2 regions of the Rhizobium atlanticum genome follow, and region 2 is predicted to be linked to the other one. Evidence: predicted binding sites of a transcription regulator. Region 2 holds the regulator's gene; the other holds the start of a gene.
What was found. Region 2 encodes LexA, which represses DNA repair genes until DNA is damaged. Its sites were predicted from a motif close to TGTTCNNNNTGTGTTCNG; they were not measured.

Region 1 (7,165 bases), on a different contig from region 2:
TGGCAGGCAAGCACGCTTCCGGCAGGTTTTCAGTGACCTATCGGCTTTAGCGGCGGATTTCAAGGATAAACGATCTGCAAAAGCCGCCACCACAGACAGAGTTTTCTAATCCTCGTCCGACATCAACCTGTCGATTGCACGTCTGTCCTTTTTGGTCGGACGGCCGGTACCGGTCGCACGGGTCGCTTGCTCAAACGGCGTGAGACGTTTTGTCTCATCCGGCGGCAGGGACTGGTCATCATAGAGCAGGCGAGCCTCTTCATAGGGACCCCGCCGTTCCCCGGCGAGACGCACGATGAGAATGACGTCGCGCCGCTCCAGCGTCAGTTCGACGCGGTCGCCCGGCTTGACCGTCTGGCTCGGGTGACTGCAGCGCTCGCCATTGATGCGCACATGCCCTGACTGGACGTGGCTCTGGGCCAGCGAGCGCGACTTCACCACGCGCGTGAAGAACAGCCACTTGTCGATGCGCTGGCGCGAACCGCTTGCCGGCTGTGTCTCCCCACCCATGACTACTTCTTCATTTGTTCCTTGAGGGCTGCGAGCTTGGCGAAGGGCGAATCCGGATCGATCGGCTTCTCCTTGCGCGGCGGCTTGGCCTCGAAGCGCAGCGGCTGGGCGCCGCGATTGTTGTTCCGGTCGTTACGGTCATTGCGATCATTACGCTCGCCGCGGTCCTTCCGATCGCCACGGTCCTGACGATCACCGCGCGGCTGGTCCTTGCGCTCGCCCCTTGCCTGCTGCGGCCTGCCGCCGTCGCGGCCGCCACCATCCTTGCCGCGGCCGTGACGGTTGTCGCGCCCGTCGCCGCTGCGATTGCCCTCGCCGCCTTCACCGCCGTTCGGACGACGATTGCGCTCGCCGCGCTCCTGGTTCTGGCCGCCCCTGCGTTCGCCGTGGCCGCCGCGTGCCTGGCGGTGATTGTCATTGCGACCGCCGAGACGCCACAAAAGAACCGGCTTTGGTTCCGCCGGCTCGCCAGCTTCCCCGGAAGCGGCAGTCTCTGCCGACGCGGCTGTCTCGGTCACTTCGGCCGCAGCGTCGTTGTCGGTCGCTTCTGGCGCGGGGGTCTCGGCTGCCGTCGACGCCGCCTCGGCTGCTGATGGCTCGGAAGCAGCCTCTTCCGTCGCCGCGTCGGCATCGTCGTGATCGGCTTTTTCTACCGCTTCTTCCCCGGACATTTCCGCGGAGGCGGCAGGGGCTGAAGCTGCGTCCTGCGCCGCAAGATGGGCCGACGCCTCTTCCGCCTTCACGGCATCGGCGCGATAGCCGAGGCCCTTGAGGATCTCTTCCATGTCCTCGAGCGTTGCCCCGAGAATCGACAGCATCGCCGTCGTCGTCGTGAAACGGCGACCGTCATAGGCGCCTTCCGGACGATTGTTCTGACCGGGCTTCCATTGCAGCAGCGGACGGATGATATCGGCAAGCCGCTCCAGAATGTCGATGCGCACGGCGCGCTTGCCGAGGAAACGGAAGCCGGCGAGCTTGTAGAACATCCGCTCGAAGCTCGGATCGGTGACAACGGAGGTGCGGCCAGCGGCAAGCACGGGAATGAGATCGCCGTAGCCCGGCTTGTCGAGACCGTCGTTCTTCAACGCCCAGAGCAGCGTGATCAGTTCGGCCGGTGCCGGCTTCAGAAGGGCCGGAACGAAGATATGATAGGCCCCGAAACGCACGCCGTAGCGGCGCATGGAGGCGCGAGCCTCCTGATCCAGCGACTTCACTTCTTCGGTGACGTCGCGGCGGAAGAGCACGCCGAGATTTTCGACCAGCTGGAAGGCAAGACCCTTGGCAAGACCCTGCAGGTCTTCGGCGCGCGACAGATCGTCCAGAGGCTTCAATACCGTGCTGATGTGATGATTGACGAAACGTTCGATGCGGGCGGCGACGTGATCGCGGGCATTGCCCGTCAACTGCTCGTCGGCGAGCAGGATCACGCGCGGCCGCATGACGTGATCGCTGCCGGAAAGCCGCGCCACCGGGTCGCCGAGCCAACGGATCAATCCATCCGAACCGATCGCCAGATCGCTGTTACCCGCGGCATGCAGCCGGGCTGCACGGGCCTCGAACTCGAGCGCCAGCGCCTTCTGCGACGCAGCCTGAACCGCCTTGGCATCCGGCCCATCCGTTCCCGCCACCGGCGTGAAACGGAATCCGCTCAACTGCCCTACATGATGTCCTTCAACGAAGACATCGCCATTCACACTGATTTCAGCTTCCAGCATCGCATTCTCTCTCAGGCGCTTCATGAGCACAGATGTCCTGCGATCAACAAAGCGTTTCGTCAACCTTTCATGTAACGCATCGGACAATCGATCTTCGATTTCCCGCGTCTTTTCCTGCCAATGTGTCGGATCGGCAAGCCAGCCGGGCCGATTCGAAACGTAGGTCCAGGTCCTTATCTGCGCGATTCGCGCCGAAAGCGTGTCAATTTCCCCATCAGTTCGATCCGAGCGATGAACCTGCTCCGCAAGAAACTGCTCGTTCACCGTGCCATAGCGCACGAGATCGGAAAAGAGGGTCGAAATAAGATCGGCATGTTGGGCCGGAGTGATACGCCGGTAATCGGGCAGCGCGCAAGCCTCCCAGAGTTTTTCGACGCGGGCCGGCCTGTCGGCGAGGTCCATTACCTCGGGGTAGCGCGAAAGCTGCTCGAGCGCCTGCTGGTCGACCGCCGGCAGCGCCCGCGTCAGCCCGGGCACGCGCGGCCCGGCCTCCAGGCTGGCGCGCAGCGACTGAATTGAGGAGAAGTCCATCTCCGTCGTGCGCCACTGCAGAACCTTGACGTTGTCGAATTCATGTCCCTCGATGCGCTGCACCAGTTCCTCGTCGAAAGGCGAGACCTGTCCCGTGACGCCGAAGGTGCCGTCCCGCACGTGCCGCCCGGCGCGGCCGGCGATCTGGCCGAGTTCGGCCGGATTGAGGTTGCGGAACTGATAGCCGTCGAATTTCCGGTCCTGGGCGAAGGCGACGTGATCGACGTCGAGGTTGAGGCCCATGCCGATCGCATCGGTCGCCACCAGATATTCGACGTCGCCCGCCTGATAGAGCGCGACCTGCGCATTGCGGGTGCGGGGGCTCAGCGCCCCCAGCACGACTGCCGCACCGCCGCGCTGCCGGCGGATTAGTTCGGCGATGGCATAGACCTCGTCGGCGGAAAAGGCGACGATGGCGGAGCGCTGCGGCAGCCGGGTGATCTTCTTCTGCCCGGCGTAAAGGAGATGCGAAAGCCGCGGCCGCTCGACGATGGTGATACCCGGCAGGATATGCTGTAGGATCGGCCGCATCGTCCCTGCACCCAGTAACAGCGTTTCATCGCGGCCGCGAAGATGCAGGATGCGGTCGGTAAAGATATGGCCACGCTCGAGATCGCCCGCGAGCTGTACCTCGTCGATCGCGACAAAGGCGGCTTTGGTCTCCCGCGGCATCGCCTCGACAGTGCAGACGGAAAAACGCGCATTGGGAGGCGAAATCTTTTCTTCGCCGGTGACCAGCGCCACGTTCTGCAAGCCAACCTTCTCCACCACCCGCGTATAGACCTCGCGGGCCAGGAGCCTGAGCGGCAGGCCGATCACGCCGGTCCCGTGTGCGACCATGCGCTCGATGGCATAATGGGTCTTGCCGGTATTGGTTGGTCCAAGCACCGCGGTCACACCGCGCCCGCTCAGAATCATCGGCTGCGAAGTCAGAGTCATGGTCCATGCAAGTGAGGCAAGGCGCGCCCCGGGAAAAATTTTGCCATCTCGATGGAGGCACAGAACACATGGACAGCTACCGCCGCAAACGCAAGGGCAGATTTCAAAATGCGTCGGGGATTGCGACCTTTGCGAGTCGTCTCGACGGTGCGTATTTCCAATTCGGAACAGCGTGAGAACGAATCAGAGACGAATCGCTGACTCCTATTGATTCAGCTTTTGTTCACGGCTAAGTATTGATTTTGAATCACTTTTTCCTACTAAATGCTGAATCGCGGAACTCTCTCCTGTTGGTATTTTGTGACCGTGCCGGAGGTCTGGCATACGCTTTCTGCCAAGTGAAAAATGCGTCGAAATTAACGTCTCGATCAAATCCGGAACAAATCAGCGACGAATCGCCGACTGCTCGGCTTTCCCCTTTCGTTCACGGCCATATCTGGTGGCGTCGCCATGTTCTGCCGCTAGATGCGGGGCAGGCGGCGAGGTCTCGTCACGTCGGTGTTAATCTTCCGGCGAGCAAATTCACACAGCGTTAAGCCGGACCCGCTTGCCCAGTGGGGTCGATCAAAAACGGAACGAATCACCGACGAATCGGAGACATCGAGACCTTCCTGCTTTGTTCACCGCAACATATTGTATTTAAATGCTTTTTTAACCATACGGACGGTTTGTGAGGGGTGACGGATCACAAACCATGAATCGCCTTGCGTGCTAATTTACGCGCCCAACCGGGAACAAAAATCGCCAATGCGTGTTTCTTGTCCATCCAGATTGCGGATGAAATGAAGGAAAAACACCATGCTTGGCACGATACTTCTCGTTATCCTCATTCTGCTCTTGATCGGAGCTCTGCCAAACTGGGGTTATAGCCGTGGCTGGGGCTATGGACCTTCCGGCGGTTTGGGGCTAGTTCTCGTCATTATCATTATCCTTGTACTAATGGGCCGCATTTAAGCCCGACAACTTGGGGAGTTACGACATGATGAAGAAGATTGTTCTTATCGGCGCGCTCGTGGGCGCTCTCGCATCCTGCACGGCGACCGAACAGGGCACGGCGATCGGCGCCGGCACCGGTGCGGTCATCGGCGGCGCGGTCACCAACAGCTGGGGTGGTGCCGCTGTCGGCGCGGTTGCCGGCGGTCTGACCGGCGCCCTCATCGGCCAGTCGGTCGAACGCCGCGGTTACTGCATCTATCGCGACCGCTACGGCCGCCGCTACGAGGCTCGTTGCCGCTACTGACCGACAAGTCATATCGGACTCCCAACGGGCGCTTCGGCGCCCGTTTTCTTTGCCGGCGCGTTCGTCAATGTGACGTTGACGAACGGTCGTGAAAGTCAAATCTACTGGCGCCCACCAGCTTGGCGCATATTTCCTTCGTGAGCGCAGGGCAGGTACCATCGCCCGAGGCGCTGAAAGGAATATTTGCATGGACCAGATTGTCCTGAATTCCACCGTCGCCATTCTCGTTGCCGCGGCTTTCCTGAGATCCGCGGTCTCAGCTCTTCGCAGCGGAGATCGCTCGCCGCAGCGAGTGCCTGTCAAGATTCGGGTTCAGCGAGACCGGAACACCGGCAAGCGCTTCTGACCTCCCGAACAAAAGCAAAGGCGCGTCCTGCAACGCGCCTTTGCAAATCAACAAACGTTCGTCCTGTCTTAAACGAAGAATTGCCCACCATTGGCCGTCAGCGTCGAACCGGTGATGAAACCAGCATCGTCGGAGACGAGGAAGGTGACGCAGCGGGCAATTTCTTCGGGCTCGCCGAGCCGGCCGACCGGGATCTGCGGAATGATGCGTTCATTCAGTACCTTCTCCGGCACGGCAAGCACCATTTCCGTTCCGATATAACCGGGGCAGATGGCATTGACGGTGATGTTTTTCGCCGCCCCTTCCTGAGCAAGCGCCTTGGTAAAGCCGAGATCGCCCGCCTTGGCCGCAGAATAGTTCGCCTGGCCCATCTGGCCCTTCTGGCCGTTGATCGACGAGATATTGACGATGCGGCCGAAGCTGCGGTCGCGCATGCCGCTCCAGACCTGATGCGTCATGTTGAACAGGCCGGTCAGATTGGTGTTGATCACCTCGTGCCACTGCTGCGGCGTCATCTTGTGGAACATCGCGTCGCGGGTGATGCCGGCATTGTTGACGAGGATTTCGACCGGCCCGATCTCGCGTTCGACCTTGGTAATCCCTTCACCGCAGGCAGCGTAGTCCGAAACATCCCATTTGAATACCGCAACGCCGGTGACGTCATGAAAGGCATGAGCCTTCTCGTCATTACCGGCATAAGTGGCCGCAACCCTGTAGCCGGCATTTTTCAGCGCCATGGATATCGCTGCGCCGATGCCGCGTGTACCTCCGGTGACCAGAGCCACTCTGCTCATGTTCCGCTCCCCTCTGTGTTTTCGCCTGCTCGTGGCGGCATTTAATCAATGACGGATCGTATGCTGTCTAAAGTGCTTCAAAGCACATGGCGACGCCCATGCCGCCGCCGATGCAAAGCGTGGCGAGGCCCTTCTTCGCGCCGCGGCGCTTCATCTCGAACAGCAGGGTGTTGAGAATGCGCGCGCCGGAGGCGCCGATCGGATGGCCGATCGCAATCGCCCCGCCATTGACGTTGACGATCGACGGATCCCAGCCGAGATCCTTAGTGACAGCGCAAGCCTGTGCGGCGAAGGCTTCGTTGGCCTCGACGAGATCGAGATCGTTCACAGACCAGCCGGCCTTTTCGAGCGCCTTGCGCGACGCCGGGATCGGGCCGGTGCCCATGATGGACGGATCGACGCCCGCCGTTGCCCAGGAAACGATGCGGGCAAGCGGCTGAATGCCGCGCCGCGCCGCTTCCGCCTCGCTCATCAGCACGGCGGCGGCAGCGCCGTCGTTGAGGCCGGAGGCATTGGCGGCGGTAACCGTGCCTTCCTTGTCGAAGGCCGGACGAAGCTTGCCCATCGCCTCAAGCGTCGCGCCGTGGCGGATATATTCGTCGGAATCGACGGTCACGTCGCCCTTACGCGTCTGGATAACGTAGGGAATGATCTCGTCGGTGAAGCGGCCGGCCTTCTGCGCGGCCTCAGCCTTGTTCTGCGAGGCGACGGCGAACTGATCCTGGTCATCGCGCGACAGCTGCCACTGCCGTGCGATATTCTCGGCGGTGATGCCCATATGGTAACCGTGAAAAGCGTCGGTCAGGCCGTCCTTGATCATCGTGTCGACCATCTTCATGTCGCCCATCTTCGTGCCGCTGCGCAAATGCGCAGCATGCGGCGCCATCGACATGGATTCCTGGCCGCCGGCAACGATGATGCTGGCATCGCCGGTGGCAATCTGCTGCATTCCGAGCGCGACGGCGCGCAGACCCGAGCCGCAAAGCTGGTTGACGCCCCAGGCCGTTGCCTCCTTGGGAATACCGGCCTTGATCGCCGCCTGGCGGGCCGGGTTCTGGCCTTCACCCGCGGCCAGCACCTGGCCGAGGAT
Region 2 (7,165 bases):
GGTGGCACGGGCGGTCGAGGTGCCCATGGCGTAGCGGTTATTTTCGACGATATAGACGATCGGCAGCTTCCAGAGAGCCGCCATGTTGAAGCTCTCGTAGACCTGGCCCTGGTTGGCAGCGCCGTCGCCGAAATAGGCGATGGCGACATTGCCGTTGCCGCGGTAGTGGTTTGCAAAGGCAAGGCCGGTTCCGAGCGAAACCTGGGCGCCGACGATGCCGTGACCGCCGTAGAAATGCTTCTCTTTCGAGAACATGTGCATCGAGCCGCCCTTCCCGTGGGAATAGCCGCTACGGCGCCCGGTCAGTTCCGCCATGACCCCGCGCGCCTCCATGCCGGTTGCCAGCATGTGGCCGTGGTCGCGATAGGCGGTGATGACCTGATCGCCTTCCTTCTGCGCCATCTGCATGCCGACGACGACAGCTTCCTGACCGATATAGAGATGGCAAAAGCCGCCGATGAAGCCCATGCCGTAAAGCTGACCGGCCTTCTCCTCGAAGCGGCGGATCAGTAGCATCTCGCGATAGGCCTTGAGTTCCTCATCCCGATCGAAGTCGGCCACCGGGCCTCCATTCGATGCTTTGGCTGCTGGTTTTGCTGCAGTTTTGCGGCTGGAAACGGTCGCGGTCTTTCGCGGCGCCATTCAACCCTCCCTATGGGTTTGTCGTTTCTCGGTGGCGCGTACCATAGGGAAGAAATATGACCACAGCAATGCCATAATTGCATGGCTCGTATTCGACGCTAAGTTATTGGAAATAAATCAGAAATTCCAATTAACCTGATTTCGGTTAATTGGAATAATGTTTGAATATGACGATCTCGTCCGCACGCGACATATTCAGCTGATATCGCGCCTTTTCGTCCAACATGTCCTTGTCGAGCGAGCCGTCACTCAGCAGCGCCACCTGGCTTTCCAGATGTTCGCGCTTCGCCTTCAGGACGGCAAGCTCTCTTTCGCGCGCGACGCGCTGACGCTCGAACGTCTCCGTCGCCCGCAGGCCATAATCGCCATGGATGCAATGATAACCGAAATAGGAAAGGAAGGCGACCGTCATAGCCGGGATGACGAAGCGGCCGAGCTTTCTCTTCTTATGATGCTTTGTCCACATACACGCATGCTCTTGAACGCATTACCAATTCGTTCAGCATAACGCGCAGAGATTAACCGTTCATTGACCGTAACCGCCGGCAAGAAAAAACCCGCGCCGGTGAGGCGCGGGTCGAGCATTGCAAATCAGATCGGATCAGCCTTTGATGATCGAGCGGCCGGCATATTGGGCCTGGGGGCCCAGGCCCTCCTCGATGCGGATCAGCTGATTGTACTTGGCGAGACGGTCAGAACGCGACAGTGAGCCGGTCTTGATCTGGCCGCAGTTGGTGGCGACGGCGAGATCGGCAATGGTCGAATCTTCCGTTTCTCCGGAGCGGTGCGACATGACGGCTGTATAGGCTGCCTTATGCGCCGTGTTAACGGCATCAAGCGTTTCCGTCAGCGAGCCGATCTGGTTGACCTTGACGAGGATCGAGTTGGCGACGCCCATGCGGATGCCGTCGCGAAGGCGGGCCGAGTTGGTGACGAAGAGATCGTCGCCGACGAGCTGAGTCTTCTTGCCGATCAGATCGGTCAGCGCCTTCCAGCCCTCCCAGTCGTCTTCGGCCATGCCGTCTTCGATCGAGATGATCGGGTATTTGCCGGCGAGCTCGGCCAGATATTCGGCCATGGCGCCCGACTCGAGCGTGCGGCCTTCGCCCTCCAGAACATACTTGCCGTCCTTGAAGAATTCCGTCGAGGCGCAGTCGAGGCCGAGGCACATGTCGTCGCCCGGCTTGTAGCCTGCTTTCTCGATCGACTTCATGATGAAGTCGAGGGCTTCGGGCGCACTCTTCAGGCCGGGAGCGAAGCCGCCTTCGTCACCGACATTGGTGTTGTGGCCCTGCGCGGCAAGCTCCTTGCGGAGCGTATGGAAGACTTCCGAACCCATGCGCACGGCGTCGGCGATCGAATCGGCGCCGACCGGCAGGATCATGAATTCCTGGAAGTCGATCGGGTTGTCGGCATGAGCGCCGCCGTTGATGATGTTCATCATCGGCACCGGCAGGAGGCTGGCGGAAGCGCCGCCGACGTAACGGTAAAGCGGCAGGCCGGATGCCTGGGCCGCAGCTTTGGCGACGGCGAGCGAGACGCCAAGGATGGCGTTGGCGCCGAGGCGCGACTTGTTCGGCGTGCCATCGAGCTCGATCATGATGTTGTCGATCTGGATCTGATTTTCGGCGTCGATGCCGCCGATCGCGTCGAAGATCTCGGTGTTGGCGGCCTCGACCGCCTTTTCGACGCCCTTGCCGAGATAGCGCTTGCCGCCGTCGCGCAGCTCGACCGCCTCATGTGCGCCCGTCGAGGCGCCCGAGGGAACGGCCGCGCGGCCCATGCTGCCGTCTTCGAGATAGACGTCGACTTCGACGGTGGGGTTGCCACGGCTATCGAGGATCTCGCGGGCGATGATATCGGTGATTGCAGTCATGGGTTCTTCCTGCTCGGTGGGTGATAAGTCGTTCGAAGCCTGTCATAATCGAAGGCGTGCAAATTACAATGGCGCAATTTCCCGCCTTCGAAGGTGTATGGCATCGTGGCCTAGACCACGATCATGTCAGCCTGTTGAACGTTAGGCCTTGGCGATCGCATCGAAGGCAAGCAACTTCTCGAGCAGTCGCGGCATGTCCTTGAGATAGACCATGTTCGGCCCGTCGGACGGTGCATTGTCGGGATCCTGATGGGTTTCGACGAAGACGCCGGCAATTCCCGTCGCCACTGCCGCGCGCGCCAGCGTTTCCACGAACTCGCGCTGGCCGCCGGAGGAATCGCCCTGCCCGCCCGGCTGCGCCACGGAATGGGTGGCGTCAAAAATGACGGGAGCCCCCATCGCCGCCATGATCGGCAGCGAACGCATGTCGGAAACCAGCGTATTGTAACCGAAGGAGGCACCGCGCTCGCACAAGAGCACATTCGGATTGCCGCTGGCGTTGAGCTTCTTCAGAACGTTCTTCATATCCCAAGGGGCGAGGAACTGGCCCTTCTTGACATTGACGGCGCGGCCGGTCCTAGCGGCGGCGATCAGAAGGTCGGTCTGACGGCAGAGGAAGGCCGGGATCTGCAGGACATCAACCACCTTGGCCACCTCGGCGCATTGCTCGGCCGTATGGACGTCGGTTATGACGGGAACGCCGAATTCCTTCTTGAGGTCGGCAAAGACCTCCATGCCCTTTTCCAGGCCGATGCCGCGTTCAGCCGAGAGCGAGGTACGGTTCGCCTTGTCGAAGGAGCTCTTGTAGACGAGGCCAATGCCGAGCTTGCCGCAAAGCTCCTTCAGCGTGCCGGCGACCATGAAGGCGTGATCCCGGCTCTCCATCTGGCATGGACCGGCGATCAGCGACAAGCGGCCAGTATTGGAAAAAGCGACCTGGCCTTCGCCTTCGCCGATCCTGACTTCGGAATTCGTGTCGGTGCTCATCGTGTTTCCTCGAAGGCGAAGAGCGCACCCTGCCCGGGCGTGGGCTTCACCAGAATGCGATTGTTCTTGCGTGTGAATGTGATCCCGTTAGCACCCAAATGCGCTTCTGTCACGGCAAGATCGATGACGTTGAAGAGGATTGCCCGCCCCCGCAGGCCGCGATCGGCTGATGAGACAGCGGTCTCGAAATAGGCCTCCAGCCCTTCCGGCGTCATCAAGCTGATCTTTGCATTCGATGCCGCGATATTCATGCCGAAACCGGTTTTCTCCACCGCCGCCTGCCCAATCGCGAGCCCGACGAAGGCGGCGAATGCCGCCGGGTCCGGTGCACAAAGTGCGATCTCGGCAATGCCGATCACGCCATTGGCGTGCGTCTCCAGCGCGGCGCGATCTGTAGGGAACGAAGTGATGCGCTGGCAAGTAAAGAGAAAGAAATCGGGGGCGCGCAAATCAGCTGCAAAGGCCAGCTTAAAGCTGCCGACGCTCTCCGAACCGTCCCGCATCCGCATCGGCCGGCTGAACTGCAACATCTCACCGGCGCTCGCGCCGTTGCTGACGAAGCGCTTATGATCGAGGTCGGCATCCTCGCTGAGGAAGGCCAGCGCAGAAAGTCCCTCCTCGCCGCAGCGGAAACGGAAGGCGCGATTGCGGGCGATGAAGACGTTGCCCTGGCGGGCCGCTGCTTCGCTCTCGTCGACACTCGCCACGCCAAGCGGCTCCAGATAGGTCTTGTCGGCGAAAAAGACGCAGGCATTCTCCGTTCCGAAGGGATGGCGCGCATCGGCGGCGACGGTGAAACCGAGCTTGCCGAGCCTCTCACGCGCCAGATCGATATTGACCACGGGCAGCACGACATGATCCAGCGGGTGCGACCTGGCGGAATGCGCGTTCATGAATATCCCTCCTGAAACCGGCAAGAGATGTGCGACAGCACCTCCCTCAATGCAAGACATGTGCGCCAATCCAGCAAATGAAAATAAAAATCTCCGCGAGTTGACGTGAACTTTTACGGAAATTTAGCTACTTGCGGAACACATATGGAACATATAGTGTCCGTTCTGGATTTGTTTCAATCACGGGGTCTGACGTCGATGCTCACGCGCAAACAACAGGAGCTTCTCCTTTTCATTCATGAGCGCATGAAGGAATCCGGCGTTCCTCCCTCTTTCGACGAAATGAAGGATGCCCTGGATCTCGCCTCGAAATCCGGCATTCACCGCCTGATCACGGCGCTTGAGGAACGCGGCTTCATTCGCCGCCTACCGAACCGCGCCCGGGCGATCGAGGTGATCAAGCTTCCGGAGGCCTATAACCCCAGTCTTCAGCGTCGCGGCTTTTCGCCGAGCGTCATCGAGGGCAGCCTCGGCAAGCCCCAGCCGGTCGCCGCCCCCGCTGCGCCAAAGCCGGTCGCCGACAATGGCAACTCCGTCTCCGTGCCGGTCATGGGACGTATCGCCGCCGGCGTTCCGATCTCGGCGATCCAGAACAACACCCACGATATCGTCGTTCCTGCAGATATGCTCGGCTCCGGTGAGCACTATGCGCTGGAGGTCAAAGGCGATTCGATGATCGACGCCGGCATCTTCGACGGCGACACCGTGATCATTCGCAACGGCAGTACCGCCAGTCCCGGCGATATCGTCGTTGCCCTCGTCGATGACGAGGAAGCAACGCTGAAGCGTTTTCGCCGCAAGGGCGCCTCGATCGCGCTCGAGGCCGCCAACCCGGCTTATGAGACCCGCATCTTCGGGCCCGACCGCGTCAAGGTGCAGGGCAAGCTCGTCGGCCTCATCCGTCGCTATCACTGACGCCGGATGGGCTGGAATCGGTAAAACGATCATTGCGCCAATCATAGGCGCGATGGCGCATCCATGGTCGCGACAAAGCATCGAAGGCGGTGGTGACCTCCAGGCCGGCATCGGCGAAGCGCAATTCGAGCGAACCGGTCCTGCGCAGCGTCTCGCCGGTGAAAAGCGTGCCGCCTGAACGGCAGCTGTTGAAACGCAGACGGACCGAGGTCACGACGATATCGGCCGTATCGCAGGCCGGGCCGAGATAGGCGGCATTGTCGATGACGGTGACGGTGACGATATTGCCATTGCCAAGTCTTGATGTGCACCAAGCCTTCTTGACGCAGGAAAAACGGTTTGCTTCACCGCCTGCGGCGGCTGCCCGCATCGCTGCACTCGCTTCGTTCTGCTGATCGCGGGAAAGCCTGACACGGCGGTCTTCTCCTTCCGGCGGAATGGCCGGACCATCCAGCATCTTCGGCGGATCATGTGTCGGCAGCACCAGCGCTCTCTGCCACTGGTCGAATATGAAATCCGGCGGGTTTTCACGGTTGGAAGCTATTGCCTCAGCCGCGACGACCGCAACCAGACTGCCATCCTCCGAAATCACCAGATCCGGCGGCCGGGGAACCGGCAGAAGCAGCACGATGAGCGTCGAGATGGCGATGATCGATGTGCCGACGTGGCGCAGCCGAGTGCGCAGCAGCGTCAGCAGCAGAAAGCCTGCCACCGCCACTGCGAAATACCAGCCGGGCAAGCGGCCGATGCCGATATCACCGCCCCAGCCGGACACCGTCTTGGCAACCGCAATCACCAGATCGAGGCCGAATCCGACGACCTTCCAGAGCGGAGCGTCCAAACCGAAAGGCATGAGCAACATCGCCAACAATCCGGCCGGCATGACGATGAAGGAGATAATCGGCATCGTCGCAAGGTTTGCCGGCAGGCCGTAAGCCTTCAGGCGATGAAAATGCTCAATCGAAAACAATGCGGTGGAAAAGCCGCCGATCAGCGAGGTCAGGAAGACGCCGCCGAAGAAACCGGCGACGGCAACCACCGGCCTGATGATCGGCAGTTTCAGAAAAGCGTTTTCGCGGACACGCCTGTCCTTCCACAACTGATAGCCCGATACCAAGGCCAATGTGGCGGCAAAGGACATTTGAAAGCTCGGTCCCAATACTTCCGAAGGTGAAATGGCGATGATGATGAGCGCGGAGAGAACGACATTGCGCAGGCTGATCGACGGCCGGTCGAAGAAGACGGCAATCAGCATGATGGCCATCATGATAAAGGCGCGCTCGGCCGAAACCCCGAAACCGGAGATCAGGTAATAGGCGGTGACGGCGATGAGCGCGCCGGCAGCGGCGATCTTCTTTGTCGGATAGGCTTGGGCGACGCCGGGAAAGAGGCTGAGCAGCATCCGAAAGCCGACGAAGAAGATGCCAGCCGACAGCGCCATGTTGAGGCCAGAGATCGCGACGATATGGGCAAGGCCGGACTGGCGCAGCGCCTCCGTCGTCGCGTGCGATATGGCGCGCCGTTCATCCGTCACCAGGGCAGCGGCAAAGGCGCCGGTATCACCGGGCAGGATCGATCTTATGCGGTCGCCGATGCTGCTGCGCAGTTGGTAGAGCCATTCGAGCAGGGCGTCCGCCGTCGACCTGACCGCCTGCGGGCCTGCCTCCAAGTCGAGTTTCTCCGGCGCACCATAGAAGAAACCGTTGGCGCCGATGCCGTCGAATAGGCACCGAAGGAGAAGTCGTTGAGCGCGGGAAGTGCGGGGCCCGCCGGCGGCGTCAGACGTGCCTTGCCGGTAATGATGTCGCCGATCTCGGAAGGCGCATCGGCGCCCCGGACGATCGCGGTGATG

Region 1: the regulator LexA is predicted to act here: its motif matches at 3,859-3,876, upstream of PH551_RS12330 (helicase-related protein).

What each region holds. Positions count from the first base shown of each region.
Region 1 covers NZ_JAQJCJ010000007.1:87,949-95,113, reverse strand. The annotation lists gene PH551_RS12335 (RNA-binding S4 domain-containing protein) at 106-510, opposite strand; gene PH551_RS12330 (helicase-related protein) at 513-3,695, opposite strand; gene PH551_RS12325 (DUF3309 family protein) at 4,494-4,649, shown strand; gene PH551_RS12320 (YMGG-like glycine zipper-containing protein) at 4,675-4,935, shown strand; gene PH551_RS12315 (hypothetical protein) at 5,123-5,281, shown strand; gene phbB (beta-ketoacyl-ACP reductase) at 5,350-6,075, opposite strand; gene PH551_RS12305 (acetyl-CoA C-acetyltransferase) at 6,143-7,165, opposite strand, start outside.
Region 2 covers NZ_JAQJCJ010000009.1:5,066-12,230, forward strand. The annotation lists gene pdhA (pyruvate dehydrogenase (acetyl-transferring) E1 component subunit alpha) at 1-642, opposite strand, end outside; gene PH551_RS14410 (FtsB family cell division protein) at 788-1,108, opposite strand; gene eno (phosphopyruvate hydratase) at 1,244-2,518, opposite strand; gene kdsA (3-deoxy-8-phosphooctulonate synthase) at 2,660-3,505, opposite strand; gene PH551_RS14425 (VOC family protein) at 3,502-4,398, opposite strand; gene lexA (transcriptional repressor LexA) at 4,597-5,313, shown strand; partial or broken gene PH551_RS14435 (ComEC/Rec2 family competence protein) at 5,294-7,165, opposite strand, start outside.